DNA from 4 places in the Lactobacillus sp. ESL0700 genome. Region 3 is predicted to be linked to each of the others. Evidence: predicted binding sites of a transcription regulator. Region 3 holds the regulator's gene; each other region holds the start of a gene.
What was found. The regulator HrcA, encoded in region 3, represses chaperone genes, less so after heat shock. The targets are predictions, from matches to a motif close to TTAGCACTCNNNNNNNNNGAGTGCTAA.
Positions count from the first base shown of each region.

Region 1 (4,204 bases), 240 kb from region 3:
GAAGACTGATGGTATGTGGCTGTCACCAAAAAAGAGAGTAATAATTTGGTAATCTCTATTTCATAAGTCATAGCAAGATAAAACCCCGAAATTGAGCTGAATTAATTTCGGGGTTTTACTATGCTTAAAATAATAATTTGTTAACGATAACATTAAAAAAGTAATTGTAAAATGGCAAGAAAGGTTATTTAATTATTTACGCTGTAATGTGGACCGATAACTTATTGAGCATAATAAGAGCCTATAAAAGCGCGAACAGAAAACTATTTGATTAGAAAAGAGGTTAATGATGAAAATTACCGAGGAACAATTTATTGCCAGAAAAAATTATGTCAAAGGCATGTTCTCATTAGGCGGCTTAAGTGAATGTGGTAAGTCAGCCGCAGGTCTTTATCTTGATAGTATCGGGATTAAGCGAATGAAAATTATTCAGATTGAAAAGGATATGATGCGTGAGCGTGGTTACGAATTTGTAGATCATCCTTCAGAAGCAGACTTCCAAAATCTTTATGCCGATAATCAACAAGAAATTTTCAGAGAATTTTTTTATCGTCTGGTAGGTGAAATGGAAAAGGCCAATGTCCATTATGCTTCAATTGAAAGTCTTTATCGTGCAGAGCTTGGCGTTTATTTAAAACAACTATTGGGTTCAAAGATGATGAACATCTATATTGAGGCTCCTCTTAGGGTTCGCGCTACTCGTGAATTTAAAAAGCAAACCATTGATAATGGCAAAGAGTTTACATTTGAAGAAATCGTCGCTCGAACTAAGAAAAAAGATCAATTTAAGATAAAGCACGGTGCTAAAGAAGTTAAAGAGATTGCCGATATTATTATTAATAATGATTCATTTGTGGAAAATGAAAAGCAATATCACAACATTATTGCTGGAATTGCTTCTATCATAAAAAAGTAAGTGTTAAAGTCAGCTGGGGTTAAAGCTGGCTTATTTATTGCTCTGTTAATGAGTGCGGTTTTCCTTCTTGCTTTAAAACGCGTTGCACCGCTGAGCGCAAACGTATGGCAGAGTCAAATCTTTCTAGATTAGCTAGATCATTGAAGCCGTAATCTAAACGCTGCAGCCAGTTGGTCATGACAAAGAGATAAGCATCAGCTACGCAAAATTGATTATTAACCAAATAAGTTTGGTCTGCTAACTGTTGATCAACATATTTTAGCCGTGGCAAAACGCGTTGGTAGACCAATTCTTTAGATTCTGCAGTGTTGGGCAGCCAATTGCCTTTTCTGAATGGTGAAATGAAATTCTTGTGTAGTTCGGTGGCGATATAATTGAGCCAAGTTCGCTGCTGCCAATATTCAGCAGTAGCATAACCCGCAATTAAAGCTTTTTCGGGAACCTGTCTTGCAATATATTCTAAAATAACGGCGCATTCGGTTAAGATAGAACCGGATTCTGTTTCAAGAGCTGGTACATAAGACTTCGGATTAATTGTATTATAGTCGCCTTGTGCCCAAGTCTTGTGGTCTAAGTTGACCTTTTCTGCAGTATAAGTTAGATTGCTTTCTTCAAGTAATATATGTGGTGCTAAGGAACTTGCACCTGATGAATAAAATAATTTCATGTTGTCCTCCTTATTTCTATAAATATCGAAATAACACGGTAAAAAAACTCATAATGAGTCTAAGAGTCCAGGTAAATATTTGGCAAAAGTTGCCTTATTTAATGAAAGATATTTAGTTTGAGCTTCTTGTCTGGTCTTGGTTAACCCGGCCTTGCGTAATGCTTTAAAGTGATAGGAAACGGTGGATGGTGCGATTTGGAGCAAGTCGCTGACCTCGCTGCAAGACAATTCCCGATTACTATCGCGTAATATTCTGATGATGTTAATTCGGTTCGGCTCACTGAGAGCATTGAATAAGCTAGCAAGCTTTTGTGTTTTTGTTGTTTCGATATTCATAGAACTAGCTTACTATTAATTACCTGCTAGTGCAATAAAAAGATAATTAGCACTTTAAATGAAAAAGTGCTAACTTTTTCTTGTATTTTTTAGTAAAAGAGGTTATTATAATACATGTAAGTTAGCACTTGACTAATAAGAGTGCTAACCTGATTAAAGTAAATAAATTTTGAAATTAATTTTAGGAGGCAATCGTGTTACAACCTATTGGTGATCGCGTGATCGTAAAAGTTAAAGAAGAAGAAGAAAAGACTGTTGGCGGTATCGTTCTTGCATCAAATGCTAAAGAAAAGCCAACTGAAGGTGAAATTGTTGCTGTTGGTGAAGGTGCTTATGCAGAAAACGGCAGTAAGATTCCAATGACTGTTAAGAAGGGCGACGTTGTTTTATACGATAAGTATTCTGGCACCAACGTTAAATACGAAGGTGAAAAGTACTTAGTCCTTCACGAAAAAGATATTTTAGCAATCGTTAAGTAATTAAGGAGCGAATTAAATTGGCAAAAGATATTAAATTTTCAGAAAATGCAAGACGTTCCCTATTAAAGGGTGTTGACAAGTTAGCTGATACTGTTAAGACAACTATTGGTCCTAAGGGTCGGAATGTTGTTTTGGAACAATCATATGGCAACCCAGAAATTACAAACGATGGTGTTACAATTGCTAAAGCAATCGAATTAAAAGACCATTATGAAAACATGGGTGCTAAGTTAGTTGCTGAAGCAGCACAAAAGACTAATGATATTGCAGGTGACGGTACTACTACTGCTGTTGTTTTGACTCAAGCAATCATCCGCGAAGGAATGAAGAACGTAACTGCTGGTGCTAACCCAGTTGGTGTTCGCCGCGGGATTGAAAAGGCTACTAAGGCTGTAACTGATGAATTACACAAGATCAGCCACACTGTTTCTTCAAAAGACCAAATCGCTCAAGTTGCCGCTGTTTCAAGTGCTTCTAAAGAAGTTGGTGATTTAATTGCCGATGCAATGGAAAAGGTTGGTAACGACGGTGTAATTACCATTGAAGATTCTCGTGGTATTGAAACTGAATTATCAGTTGTTGAAGGGATGCAATTTGATCGCGGCTACCTGTCACAATACATGGTAACTGACAACGACAAGATGGAAGCTGACCTCGACAACCCATACATTTTGATTACCGACAAGAAGATTTCTAACATTCAAGACATTTTGCCATTATTGCAAGAAATCGTGCAACAAGGTAAGTCATTGTTAATCATTGCTGACGATGTTTCTGGTGAAGCTTTGCCAACACTTGTTTTGAACAAGATTCGTGGTACTTTCAACGTTGTTGCTGTTAAGGCTCCAGGCTTTGGCGACCGCCGCAAGGAACAATTACAAGATATTGCTGCTTTAACTGGTGGTACTGTAATTACTGAAGACTTAGGTCTTGAATTGAAGGACACTACAATTGACCAATTAGGTCAAGCACGTCGGATTACAATTACTAAGGACTCAACAACCATTGTTGATGGTGCTGGTTCTGACGATGCAATCAAGGAACGTGAAGAATCAATCAGAAAGCAAATCGAAGAAACAACTTCTGACTTTGACAAGAAGAAGCTGCAAGAACGTTTGGCTAAATTAACTGGTGGTGTTGCAGTTATCCACGTTGGTGCTGCTACTGAAACTGAATTGAAAGAGCGTCGTTACCGTATTGAAGACGCTTTGAACTCAACTCGTGCTGCTGTTGACGAAGGCTACGTTGCTGGTGGTGGTACTGCTTTAGTTGATGTTGAATCAGCTGTTAAGGACCTTAAGGGTGAAACTGCTGATGAACAAACCGGTATCAACATTGTTTTACGTGCTTTAAGTGCTCCAGTTCGCCAAATCGCTGAAAACGCTGGTGAAGATGGTTCTGTTATCTTGAACGAACTTGAAAAGCAAGACAACGAAGTTGGTTACAACGCTGCTAATGGCAAGTGGGAGAACATGGTTGACTCAGGTATTATTGACCCAACCAAGGTTACTCGCACTGCTTTACAAAATGCCGCTTCAATTGCTGCACTGCTCTTAACTACTGAAGCAGTAGTTGCTGAAATTCCAGAAGACAAACCAGCTGATCCAGCCGCAGGTGCTGGCGCTGGTGCTCCAGGAATGATGTAATAATTAAATAAATCAACCCTCAAAAAAGCCGCTCATGTGAGCGGCTTTTTTTGCGTGGTGAGAATTAATTAAAAAAGTAAGAGAATTGTTTAATTTGTATTTTTAATAGCTGAGCTAACTCGGACGCGCCAATTTCGTTTAGTAGGTTGGCATAGTAAGT
Region 1 is NZ_CP113930.1:1,400,276-1,404,479, reverse strand. It holds gene OZX63_RS06675 (M13 family metallopeptidase) at 1-52, shown strand, start outside; gene OZX63_RS06670 (hypothetical protein) at 287-916, shown strand; gene OZX63_RS06665 (glutathione S-transferase N-terminal domain-containing protein) at 951-1,583, opposite strand; gene OZX63_RS06660 (metalloregulator ArsR/SmtB family transcription factor) at 1,632-1,919, opposite strand; gene groES (co-chaperone GroES) at 2,114-2,398, shown strand; gene groL (chaperonin GroEL) at 2,416-4,044, shown strand; gene OZX63_RS06645 (helix-turn-helix transcriptional regulator) at 4,109-4,204, opposite strand, start outside.
Region 1: groES (co-chaperone GroES) is a predicted target of HrcA. The motif match lies at 2,041-2,067, and genes of this name have one in related genera.

Region 2 (4,204 bases), 460 kb from region 3:
CTCTTGTTGGTCCGTGTAATCCCGCATTAAAACCTGTGAATTGCCGTAGTGCTTCATTTTGGGGACAAATTTGTCGCTGATAATACTACGGTCAACGCCCCAACTCATGGCAAATAGCTGCTCCCCAATCACGCCAAATTCTTTAGTCAAAATCGCGGGATCAGTGTGAGCCAAATCATACATATTATTAATCTGCAACCGCCGCAATCGCTTCGCCGTTCGTTTGCCAATTCCCCAAACATCTTCAAGATTAGGAATTTGCCAAATTGTATCCGGCACATCAATATAATGCCACGCCGCAATCATTGAGCGCCGGTGCTTAGCGGCAATATCCATCGCTAACTTTGCCAGCAAGGGATTTTCACCAATTCCGCAAGTTGTATACAGTCCCAAAGTTTGACGGATTTCTTGCTGAATTTTGCGGGCAACAAGGTACGGGTCATCACCAAATAAGTGCCATGATTTAGTCATGTCAATCATGCTTTCGTCGATTGAATAAACGTGAATGTCCTCCTCTGCCGCGTACTTACGAAAAATCTGCAAGACCTGCATACTGCGCTTGATATAGAGGTTCATGTGCGGCTCGACTAGCATTAAATCTGGCGCCTGCTTTTTAGATGGCAAATCACGCGCACGCATCACATTAGTTAAACCGTATTTTTTCTTAGCCAACGGTGACGCTGCCATAATTAGGCCCGAACCAAATTTAGTATCTGGTTGGTGCGACAAAACTGCTAAAACAGCCTTCATCGGATTAAGACCTAGCCGGATCGCCTCGCAACTAGCAAAGAACGACTTGTTATCAATCATAAAAATTACGCGATGTGGCTCATAGCAATAATCATACATAGTGACACTTCCTTATTGCAAACATTTGTTCGCTATTAATTAAAACTATTATACGAACTTTTGTTCGAACAATCAAGAACAAGTGCGGAGTAATTAACGTTTTTTGTTCAACATTCTTATATTTCTAAACTTAACGCAAAAGACACAATCCGAAAAAATTCAGATTGTGTCTTCTTATTTAATAGCCATGATTGTTACTTGGTATTCCCCTGCTGGAGCTGCCACAGTTACCGTTGTATTTACCGATTGCTTCATAATTGCCTGACCTAGCGGCGAGTCAAATGCCACTTTACCCTCGTCTAAGTTAGCTTCCATGCGACCAACGATGCGGTATTCTTCGGTTTCATCATCACCAGCAAACTTTAATGTCACTTTTTTTCCTAAGTCAACCTTGCCATTATCGGTCTTTTCCACAATTTCGGCATACTTTAATTGCTTATCCAAGTAACGCAACCTGCTTTGCAAGTGCCCCAGGTCGCGTTTGGCCTCCGTGTATTCGGTATTTTCGGATAAATCACCTAGACTGCGTGCCTCCTGCAAAATCTTAATTCTGCGGGGGCGATCCTTTTTTAAATCAGCAATTTCATCCTTAATTTTTTGGTAGCCTTCCGGTGTCATTTTTTGATAATAAACCACAAATATTACTCCTCTAGTTTTTTGATTTAAAATTATCCACAAGCAAAATAGCTAGTCATAGCAAGCTTTCTTTCTTAAATTTAGCACTCTAAAATTAAGAGTGCTAAATATTTCCATTTTTCAAATCTGCCTACTATAATAATCAGTGTAAGGAAGAAATGAAAGTCTTCTTTACCAATAATTTAATTTTTGAAAGGAAGTTTTTACTATGGCACAAGATTTAACGAATCGTCACAATAACTTATTTGACGCAATGAATGATTGGTTTGACCTTCCACAGAAATTTTTTGATGATAACGAAATGGCAAAATTAATGCAGGCTGATGTTGCTGAAAACGACAAGAACTATGTTGTTAAAGTTGACATGCCCGGTATGGACAAGGAAAAGATTAATTTAAACTACAGTAACGGGATTTTGAGCGTATCCGGCTCTAGAAAATCATTCAAAGATTTGTCTAAAGATGACAGCATTATCCACCGCGAAAGAAGCGAAGGACACATTTCTCGTAGCTTTAGATTACCAAATGTAGTTGCAAGTGAGATTCATGCAAAGTATGATAAAGGTGTATTGACTATCACCCTGCCAAAGCAAAATGCTGGCAGCAATGATAACTCGATTTCAATCGATTAACTTATTATTATACTTGCAAGAAGTCTCAGATAAGTTGCCAATACAAGTAATTCTCTAAAACGAGTTCAGCTATTGAACTCGTTTTTCTTTTGCCCTAAAATATTTATTAATAATTAATTAAAAAAGGAGCATTATTTAATGAACCATCAACTCTCATTTCAAGAATTGGCAAAATATTCTGCTGACTTCAACAAGCAACCACAAAATCAGGTTATTGCCCGTGCTGCCCAAAAGAGTGGCATTTTCGCGGCTTCCTATAATGAACAAAAAGCCAGCAATGACCTTAACCGCGTCTTCTCAACAGAACTTGATGTCGGCCAAGTTACAGCACAAAAGCATTCCGGACGCTGCTGGGAATTTGCTGCTCTCAATGTTTTGCGTCACTACTTTGGTAAAAAGTACCACACCAAAGATTTTACTTTCTCACAAAGTTATAATTTTTTCTGGGATAAAATCGAACGCGCCAATATTTTTTATAACAACATTATTAAAACGGCGGACCAAGACCTCGACTCACGAACTGTGCGCAAGTATCTGGCAAGTGCTGGTCAAGACGGCGGCCATTGGCAATTAGCTGCTGCTTTAGTGCAAAAGTACGGCGTCGTCCCAAGTTACGCAATGCCAGAAAGCTTCAACGCCAACAATACCGATGCTTTGAAGATGGCTCTAGGCAAAAAAATGCGCAAGGATGCTTTAGTATTGCGCCAATTAAAGCAAGCTGGTAAAGACACCGAGGCTGCAGAAGCACAAGACCACTTTTTAAGTGAAATTTACCGCATGACGGCGATTGCTGTTGGCGAGCCACCCAAGAAATTCGACTTAGAATACCGTGATGACAATAAAAAGTATCACTTAGATAAGGACCTAACGCCGCAAATATTCTACCAAAAGTATCTTGGCGACCTCGACTTAGACGACTACGTTGTCTTAACAAATTCACCTAACCATGAATATAACAAATTGTACGGCTATTCTGCCGATAATAATGTGGCTGGCTTATGCGAAATTAAGCTACTCAACGTCCCGATGACCTACCTTGCAGACGCAACAATTAAGCAGCTCAAGGATGACGAAGCAGTCTGGTTTGGCAACGATGTTTTGCACGAATTAGACCGGCCGCAAGGATACCTCGACTCGCAACTTTACCAAATGGGCAGCCTCTTTGATGTTGACTTAAAGATGTCCAAGGCTGATCGCTTGCGAACAGGCGAAGCTAACTTCTCACACGCCATGACTTTTGTTGGTGTTGATGAAGATCAAGGCGAAGTGCGCCGCTGGAAAGTTGAAAACTCTTGGGGCGACCAAGTTGGTAAGAACGGCTACTTTGTGATGAGCAATGACTGGTTTAACGACTACGTTTATGAAGTTGCTGTTCACAAAAAGTATTTGACACCAGAACAACTGGCTCTAGCAGAAGGCCCAATTGCCGAAGATTTGCCAGTTTGGGACCCATTAGGCTAATAAATAAAAAACTGAGTTCAGCAATTGAACTCGGTTTTCTTTTAGCTTAAAATTAAAGAGTAATTCAAAAAAGATTAAAAAGGGAGAACAGAAATGGGACACAAATTAACTGTGCAAGAACTCGAAAAGTTCGCTGACAACTTTAACGAGAATCCGAAAAACCAAGTCGTTGCTCGCGCTGCTCAAAAGAGCGGTGTTCAGATGGCTTCATATAATGAACGCGTACAAGGTGAATTGACCCGGGTCTTTTCAACAGAATTAGATACGGAAAATGTCACTAACCAGCGCCAATCTGGTCGTTGCTGGGAATTTGCGACGCTAAATATTTTGCGCCACAACTTTGGTAAAAAATACCACGTTAAAAATTTCACCTTCTCACAAAGTTACAACTTTTTCTGGGATAAAATTGAGCGCGCCAATATTTTTTACGACAACATTTTAGCCACTGCAGATGAGCCACTCGACTCACGGACTGTTAAGGCTTATTTAAATGATGCCGGCGAAGATGGCGGTCAATTCCACATGGCTGCAGCATTAATTAAAAAATATGGTGTAGTGCCAACATACGCAATGCCAGAAAGTTTCAACACTAATAACACGAATGCCTTTGCTAAAGCCTTAGGTGAC
Region 2 is NZ_CP113930.1:1,624,321-1,628,524, forward strand. It holds gene OZX63_RS07790 (Y-family DNA polymerase) at 1-849, opposite strand, end outside; gene greA (transcription elongation factor GreA) at 1,024-1,485, opposite strand; gene OZX63_RS07800 (Hsp20/alpha crystallin family protein) at 1,694-2,116, shown strand; gene OZX63_RS07805 (C1 family peptidase) at 2,255-3,577, shown strand; gene OZX63_RS07810 (C1 family peptidase) at 3,671-4,204, shown strand, end outside.
Region 2: OZX63_RS07800 (Hsp20/alpha crystallin family protein) is a predicted target of HrcA. The motif match lies at 1,566-1,592, and genes of this name have one in related genera.

Region 3 (4,204 bases):
AAAATCGTATTAGCGTTAGGTTTTTTTGATGGTGTTCACCGCGGACATCAGAACTTGATTGAATTAGCGCGTGAAGCAGCAACTAAAAAGCACTTGCCACTTGTTGTCATGACGTTTGACCGTCATCCAAAAGAAGTTTATCAAAATGCTAAGGTTGTTTACATTGATAGTCTGGATGAGAAGGCTTATAAAATGGCGCAATTGGGTGTCGATTACTTGATTGTCATTCATTTTAATGACGAATTTAGCAAATTAACAGCGCAAGAATTTGTCGACCAGATTATCGTGCGACTAAAAGCAGATACCGTTGTTGCCGGTTTTGATTATACTTACGGGCCAAAAGACATTGCCAATATGAAAAACTTCCCTAAATTTGCTAAAGGAAGATTTGATATTATTGATGTTCCCAAGCAAACTTATGAGGGTCAGAAAATTGGCTCAACTGAAATCAGAAAAGCAGTTAGTGACGGCAATATGGAGCTAGCAACCAAGCTGTTAGGCTCGCCATATGTCATGTCTGGCATTGTCGGCCACGGTCTACGTAATGGGCATAAGTTAGGCTTTCCTACGGCTAATTTGGTTTGGTCGGAAAACAAGGTTTTGCCTAAAGTTGGTGTCTATGCAACCAGAACAAACATCGGCGACAAATGGTATGATTCTATGACTAGTGTTGGCTACAACGTGACGATTAATGAAGGCAAACAGATTTTTATTGAATCTAACCTGTTTGGCTTCGACCAAGAAGCATACGGGGAAAAGATGGTTATCAAGTGGTATAAATATACCCGAGGTGAAATAAAATTTGCTGATCTTGCAGGATTAAAAAAGCAAATGACGCATGATGAAGCAGAAATCAAGGCTTACTTTGCTGACAAATAAAGACTTCCATCTACTTAAACGGTAGGTGGAAATTTTTTGCTGTTAGAAAATGTAAATATTTTTAGCACTCGGCTTGACATTCTGCTAAATGCTAGTATCATAATAATTGTTAGCACAAAAGATATGAGAGTGCTAAAAGTGAGGGCGATATTTATGTTGACCGAACGTCAAGAACTTATTTTAAAAACAATCATTAATGACTTTACACAGACTCATGATCCAGTAGGTTCGAAGACAGTGATGAATCAGTTGCCGATTAAGGTGTCGAGTGCAACCATCAGAAATGAGATGGTTGTCCTAGAAGATAAGGGCTTAATTGAAAAGACTCATTCTTCTAGTGGTCGCGTGCCTTCCAGTGAGGGCTACCGCTATTATCTTGATAATTTAGTCGAGCCACTGCAAATACCGGAATCTGTTTATACCAAAATTATTAGTCAGCTTGACCGACCGTTTCATCAAGTTAACGAAATTGTTCAGGAAGCTGCTAAAATTTTATCCGATTTAACTAATTATACGGCATTTGCGGAAGGACCAGAGAACCGGGATGTAACTGTAACGGGATTTCGGATTGTACCGCTAGTTGGTCGCCAGGTGATGGCAATTCTGGTTACTAGTGATGGCAGTGTTCAGAATCAGGTTTATAATTTACCGCACAATGTTCATGGCGACGAAATTGAAAAAGCCGTCCGTATGATTAACGATGAACTAGTCGGTAAAAGTTTAACTGAAATCACGCCGGAACTGCTTAATAAGGCTGTTGGTCAAAATATCAGTGGTAAGCATGCTAGCGAACTGATTGATTTGGTTGAAGATGTCATTAACGATGCTGCTAGCGAGCAGCTATACGTTGATGGTCAAATTAATTTGTTAAATAATACTTCAACAAATGATGTTTCAAGCATTCGTTCGCTGTATGAGTTGGTTGATCAAGATGATTTGATTGCCAATCTTGTGGCCTACCGGCCAACTTCTAATTCGGGTCGCTTTCCTGTTAGGGTTAGTTTAGGCTCAGAATTACCAAACGAATTATTAAAGGATTACAGTTTGTTAACTGCAGAATATAGTGTTGGCTCCCACGGCAAAGGTGTAATTGCCTTGCTAGGACCAACGAATATGCCGTATTCACAAGTAATTGGCCTACTTGAATATTTCAGAAATGAGCTGGCAAAGAAATTACTTGAATATTATGGTCGATTTAAATAAGGAGGTTAGCCGTGAGTAAAAAAGATTTTCCTAGTGAAAAAGATTTAGATCAAACAGAAGCGACTACCGCAAAGTCAGAAAAAGAAACAAAATCTGAAGCGAAGAAGCAAGCTGTAAAAGCTGATAAAAAAGAAAAAACGCCAGAGCAAAAGCTTCAAGAAGAATTAGCTAAAGCTCAAGCAGCCAGCAAAGATTTTGAAGATAAGTATTTGCGTAGTCAAGCAGAAATGCAGAATATGCAAAACCGCTATAATAAAGAACGGGCACAACTAATAAAGTATGAGTCGCAATCTTTAGCTAAGGACGTACTACCAGCAATGGATAATTTAGAGCGTGCCTTAGGTACAAAGGTTGATGATGAAGCATCTCAACAGCTAAAGAAGGGTGTGCAAATGACACTTGATTCTTTAGTTAAGGCCATGAAAGATCACGGAATTAGTGAAATTGAGGCCGAAGGTGTTAAATTTGATCCGACACTGCATCAAGCTGTTCAAACAGTTGCAGCCAGCAGCGATGATCAAAAGGACCACGTTGTCCAAGTTTTACAAAAAGGATATCAATACAAAGACCGTACATTAAGACCAGCAATGGTTGTTGTTGCACAGTAATGAAAGGATGTTAATCAATGTCAAAAGTTATCGGAATCGACCTCGGAACAACTAACTCAGCAGTTGCTGTTCTTGAAGGTAAAGAACCAAAGATTATTACTAACCCTGAAGGTAACCGGACTACACCATCAGTAGTTGCTTTCAAAGATGGTGAAATTCAAGTTGGTGAGGTTGCAAAACGTCAAGCAATCACTAACCCGAATACTGTTATTTCAATTAAGCGTCACATGGGTGAAGCAGATTATAAAGTTAAAGTTGGAGATAAGTCCTATACTCCTCAAGAAATTTCCGCAATGATTTTGCAATATATCAAGAAATTCTCTGAAGATTACCTAGGTGAAAAGGTTACTGATGCTGTTGTCACTGTTCCTGCATACTTCAACGATGCTCAACGTCAAGCTACTAAGGATGCCGGTAAGATTGCTGGTTTAGACATTAAGCGGATCATTAACGAACCAACTGCTTCTTCATTGGCATATGGCCTTGATAAAGATGCCGAAGATGAAAAAGTCTTAGTTTACGACCTTGGTGGTGGTACTTTTGATGTTTCCGTATTGCAATTAGGTGACGGCGTCTTCCAAGTATTATCAACTAACGGTGATACTCACCTTGGTGGTGACGACTTTGACAACAAGATCATGGATTGGCTCATCCAAAACTTTAAGGATGAAAATGGCGTTGATTTATCTAAAGACAAGATGGCTTTGCAACGGTTAAAGGATGCCGCAGAAAAAGCTAAGAAGGACTTGTCTGGTGTATCTTCAACTCACATTTCATTACCGTTCATTTCTGCTGGTGAATCTGGTCCTTTGCACCTTGAAGCTGACTTAACTCGTGCTAAATTTGATGAATTAACTAGTGACTTAGTTGATCGCACTAAGGTTGCTTTTGACAATGCCTTAAACGATGCTGACTTGACAGTTAGTGACATTGACAAGGTTATCTTAAACGGTGGTTCAACTCGTATTCCTGCCGTTCAGGAAGCTGTTAAGAAGTGGGCTGGTAAGGAACCTGACCACTCAATTAACCCTGACGAAGCTGTTGCTTTGGGTGCTGCCATTCAAGGTGGGGTTATCTCAGGTGACGTTAAGGATGTTGTTTTGCTTGATGTTACACCATTATCACTTGGTATTGAAACCATGGGTGGTGTCTTCACTAAGTTAATTGAAAAGAACACAACAATTCCAACTTCTAAGAGTCAAATCTTCTCAACGGCTGCTGATAACCAACCAGCCGTTGACGTTCATGTTTTACAAGGTGAACGTCCAATGGCTCAAGATGATAAGACTTTGGGACGCTTTGAATTAACTGACATTCCTGCAGCACCTCGTGGTGTACCACAAATCCAAGTTACATTTGATATTGATAAGAACGGTATCGTTAATGTTTCTGCTAAGGATATGGGTACTGGTAAGGAACAAAAGATTACAATTAAGAGTTCATCCGGTCTTTCTGATGAAGAAATTCAAAAGATGCAAAAAGAAGCCGAAGAACACGCTGAAGAGGATAAGAAG
Region 3 is NZ_CP113930.1:1,165,260-1,169,463, reverse strand. It holds gene ribF (riboflavin biosynthesis protein RibF) at 1-879, shown strand, start outside; gene hrcA (heat-inducible transcriptional repressor HrcA) at 1,033-2,082, shown strand; gene grpE (nucleotide exchange factor GrpE) at 2,094-2,690, shown strand; gene dnaK (molecular chaperone DnaK) at 2,708-4,204, shown strand, end outside.

Region 4 (4,204 bases), 560 kb from region 3:
GAATTCAATGACGTCATCAAGCCGATTCAAAAATTCAGGCTTGAAGAATTGACTCATGGAGCTTCTAGCCGAATCTTTTTCTTCATCGGTGTTTTCAGCTGCAAACCCGACGCTGGTATTTTTAATTCCTTGACCAGCATTGGAAGTCATAATGATGATTGTATCTTTAAAGGAAACAGTCCGTCCTTGTGAGTCGGTCAGTCGACCGTCATCCAAGATTTGCAGGAACAAGTTCATTACCGATGGATCAGCCTTTTCGATTTCATCAAGTAAAATCAGGCTGTAAGGGTGACGACGCACTTGTTCGGTTAATTGACCAGCTTCTTCGTAACCGACATAACCAGGAGCAGAGCCGATTAATTTGGAAACAGAATAGGATTCCATAAATTCCGACATATCAAAGCGAATCATGGCATTTTCTGAACCGAACATTTGCTTAGCTAATTGCTTAGCTAGCTCCGTCTTACCGACCCCAGTTGGACCAACAAAGAGGAAGGAACCAATTGGGCGACCAGACTTGTTAAAGCCAATCCGGTTGCGGCGGATTGCGCGAGCAACCTTATCAACAGCTTGGTCTTGTCCAATAACATGGGCCTTTAAAGTTGGTGCCAAGTTTTGCAACTGGTTTTCCTCTTGCTTTTGCAAGTCGCCAACAGGAATACCAGTCTTTTCTTCAACAATCTTGTTCATGATCTTGCTGGTAATAATCGGGGACTTGTCAGGATCAATCTTTTGATCTTTTACCTTATTATACTTTTCGATTTGGTCGCGGTAATATGCGGCCTTTTCATAGTCCTCATTTTTCAGTGATTCTTGCTTCAATTGTTGAGCAGCAGCAATTCTTTCCTTAATCTTGTCCTTATCAACGTAGGGAATAGTCAGGTTCATTCTTGAACCAGCCTCGTCGAGCAGGTCGATGGCCTTGTCAGGCAAGAAGCGATCTTGAATATAGCGTTCTGAAAGTTCAGCTGCCGATTTAATTGCATCGTCGGTGTAGTGAACGTGGTGGTAATCCTCGTAGCGCTTTTGGATACCTTGCAAAATGCGAATGGTTTCCGCAACTGACGGTTCCTTGACGTCAACAGGTTGGAAACGGCGGGCTAAAGCTGAATCCTTTTCGATTTCGCGGTATTCTTTTAACGTGGTTGCGCCGACTAATTGCAGATCGCCGCGGGCAAGGGCAGGCTTAATAATATTACCAGCGTCCATTCCGCCTTCTGCGTTCCCAGCACCAACAATTTCGTGAATTTCATCGATGAACAAAATAATATCGTCATGTTGTTGCAATTCTTTAATCAGTTGCTGCATCCGCTGCTCAAATTGACCACGAATACCGGTTCCTTGAACAAGTGAAACGACGTTTAGTGAAATAATTCGCTTGTCTTGTAATTTAGCAGGCACCGAGCCGTCGACGATTTGTTGGGCTAGACCTTCCACAACTGCTGTTTTACCAACGCCGGCTTCCCCAATTAGGACCGGATTATTTTTAGTTCTTCTATTTAAAATCTCGATTACCCGAGCAATTTCTTTATCCCGACCAATCACTGGGTCAATTTTGCCCTTTTTAGCTAATGCCGTTAAGTCAGTGCCATATTGGTCAAGTAATGAACGACCACCATTATTGCCGCCGTTAGCTCTTTGCGGTTGGCCTTGATTAGCGTTGTTAAATGCAGCGCTATTACCGTTCATGCTATTAAATAAGTCATCAAAGTCTCCGAAGAAACCGTTGTTGTCATTATTCATATTAATATTTCCTTGTTGTTTAAGTTCTTGATAACATTGTCCACATAAATTAATTTCGCGGCTTTGACCATTAACCTTCGCATAAAGGTGAATGGAAGCAGGCCGCTTTTGACAGTTTTGACAAAGCAATTATACTTACCGCCTTTCATTTCAAGTTTACTAAATTATATAATTAGCACTCTCAATAATCAAGTGCTAAAACTCAAAAACTTATTTTTTGTAAGTCCAATAAATATGTTAAAATAACAGTGGTCATTAAGTAAAAAGACAAAAAAGACGGTGATATTTTAGTGGATTATCAAAAAATTCTTGAACAATTGGCTGATGGTGAGCTTGATCAATATGAGGTTGAGCCTCAAGATGCCTTTGGTTTTCAAACTGCGCTGCGCGCATTTGGCAAAAGACAAAATATAACAGGCCGCGCCTTACGTGGTGGAAAAATCATTTATTCACAGTCAAAGGTAGAAAATTGATTATGTAAACTGTTACATTTATGTTGTCTAATTCACAAAAAAATGATAGTCTAATATTTGAATAGGTATTTACTACCGTTTTGATTTTTCAATTTAAAAGGAGATAATTATAATGGAAAAACGCGATTTTCATGTTGTTGCAGAAACAGGTATTCATGCTCGTCCAGCTACGCTTTTAGTACAAGCTGCTTCTAAATTTGGTTCAGATATCAATTTGGAATACAACGGCAAGTCAGTTAACTTGAAGTCAATCATGGGTGTAATGTCACTCGGCGTTGGCAAGGGCGCAGATGTTACAATCAGCGCTGAAGGTGACGACGAAAAAGACGCCATTGCTGCTATTACAGACACAATGAAAAAAGAGGGTTTAGCTGAATAATGACCAAGACTTTAAAAGGAATTGCTGCAAGTGATGGTATCGCTGTAGCACCTGCTTATCTCTTGGTAGAACCAGATCTTTCATTTACGAAGACCACTGTTGCCGACGCTGCTAGTGAATTGGATCGCTTTAAAAAGGCGACCGATGCTTCAGTTAAAGAAGTTGAACAAATTCGCGACAGCGCAAAAAAGAGTTTAGGCGAGGACGAAGCTCAAGTATTTGAAGCCCATTTGATGATTTTAAATGACCCTGAATTTACCGGAGCCATTGAAACTGAAATCAAAGATCAAAAAGTTAATAGTGAAGCCGCACTTGATGAAACTGCACAAAAGTTTATTGCAATTTTTGAAGGAATGACCGACAACGCTTATATGCAACAACGTGCTGCTGATGTGCGCGATGTTTCTAAGCGGGTAATGGCCCATCTTTTAAATAAAGAATTGCCTAACCCAGCTGCAATTGATCATGAAGTTATTGTGGTTGCGCATGATTTGACACCTAGTGACACTGCTCAATTAAACAAGCAATTTGTTAAGGGCTTTGTAACTGATATTGGTGGTCGAACTGCGCACTCAGCAATTATGGCTCGTTCACTTGAATTACCAGCTGTTGTTGGGACTGATTCAATTACTAAGGACGTTGAAAACGGCCAAACTTTGGTAGTTGACGGTTTGAACGGTGATGCAGTTGTTGAACCAAGTGATGAGCAAGTAGCTGACTACAAGCAAAAGAGTGAAGCATTCTTAGCACAAAAGGCTGAATGGGAAAAATTAAAGAACGAACCATCAGTTACTGCTGATGGTAAGAAATTCACCATTGCAGCTAACATTGGTACGCCAAACGATATGCAAGGTGTTAATGATAACGGTGCCGAAGCCGTTGGCTTGTATAGAACCGAATTCTTGTACATGGATTCTAAGGACTTCCCAACAGAAGACCAACAATTCGAAGCTTATAAAGAAGTTATCGAAGGAATGAACGGCAAGCAAGTTATCATTCGGACAATGGATATCGGTGGTGATAAGCACCTTGATTATTGGGACTTACCAGACGAAATGAACCCATTCTTAGGTGTTCGGGCAATTAGACTGTCACTGAAGAACGAAGACATTTTCCGGACGCAATTAAGAGCATTGCTTAGAGCTTCTGCTTACGGTAAATTAGGAATTATGTTCCCAATGATCGGTACATTGAACGAATTACGTAAGGCCAAGGCAATTTTAGCTGAAGAAAAAGCTAAGTTGACAAGCGACGGCGTTAAAATTGGTGATAACTTAGAAGTTGGGATGATGATTGAAGTTCCAGCTGCTGCAGTTTTAGCTGATCAATTTGCCAAGGAAGTTGATTTCTTCTCAATTGGAACTAATGACTTAATCCAATACACAATGGCTGCTGACCGGGGTAATGATAATGTTTCTTATCTTTACCAACCAGCTAACCCATCAGTATTACGCCTAATTAAGCATACAATTGATGCAGCTCACGAAAATGGTATTTGGTGTGGCATGTGTGGTGAAGCCGCTGGCGACAGCACCATGTTCCCAATTTTATTGTCAATGGGTCTTGATGAATATTCAATGAGTGCAACCTCTATTTTGCGGATTAGAAG
Region 4 is NZ_CP113930.1:608,829-613,032, forward strand. It holds gene OZX63_RS03205 (ATP-dependent Clp protease ATP-binding subunit) at 1-1,872, opposite strand, end outside; gene OZX63_RS03210 (hypothetical protein) at 2,034-2,216, shown strand; gene OZX63_RS03215 (phosphocarrier protein HPr) at 2,329-2,595, shown strand; gene ptsP (phosphoenolpyruvate--protein phosphotransferase) at 2,595-4,204, shown strand, end outside.
Region 4: OZX63_RS03205 (ATP-dependent Clp protease ATP-binding subunit) is a predicted target of HrcA. The motif match lies at 1,916-1,942, and genes of this name have one in related genera.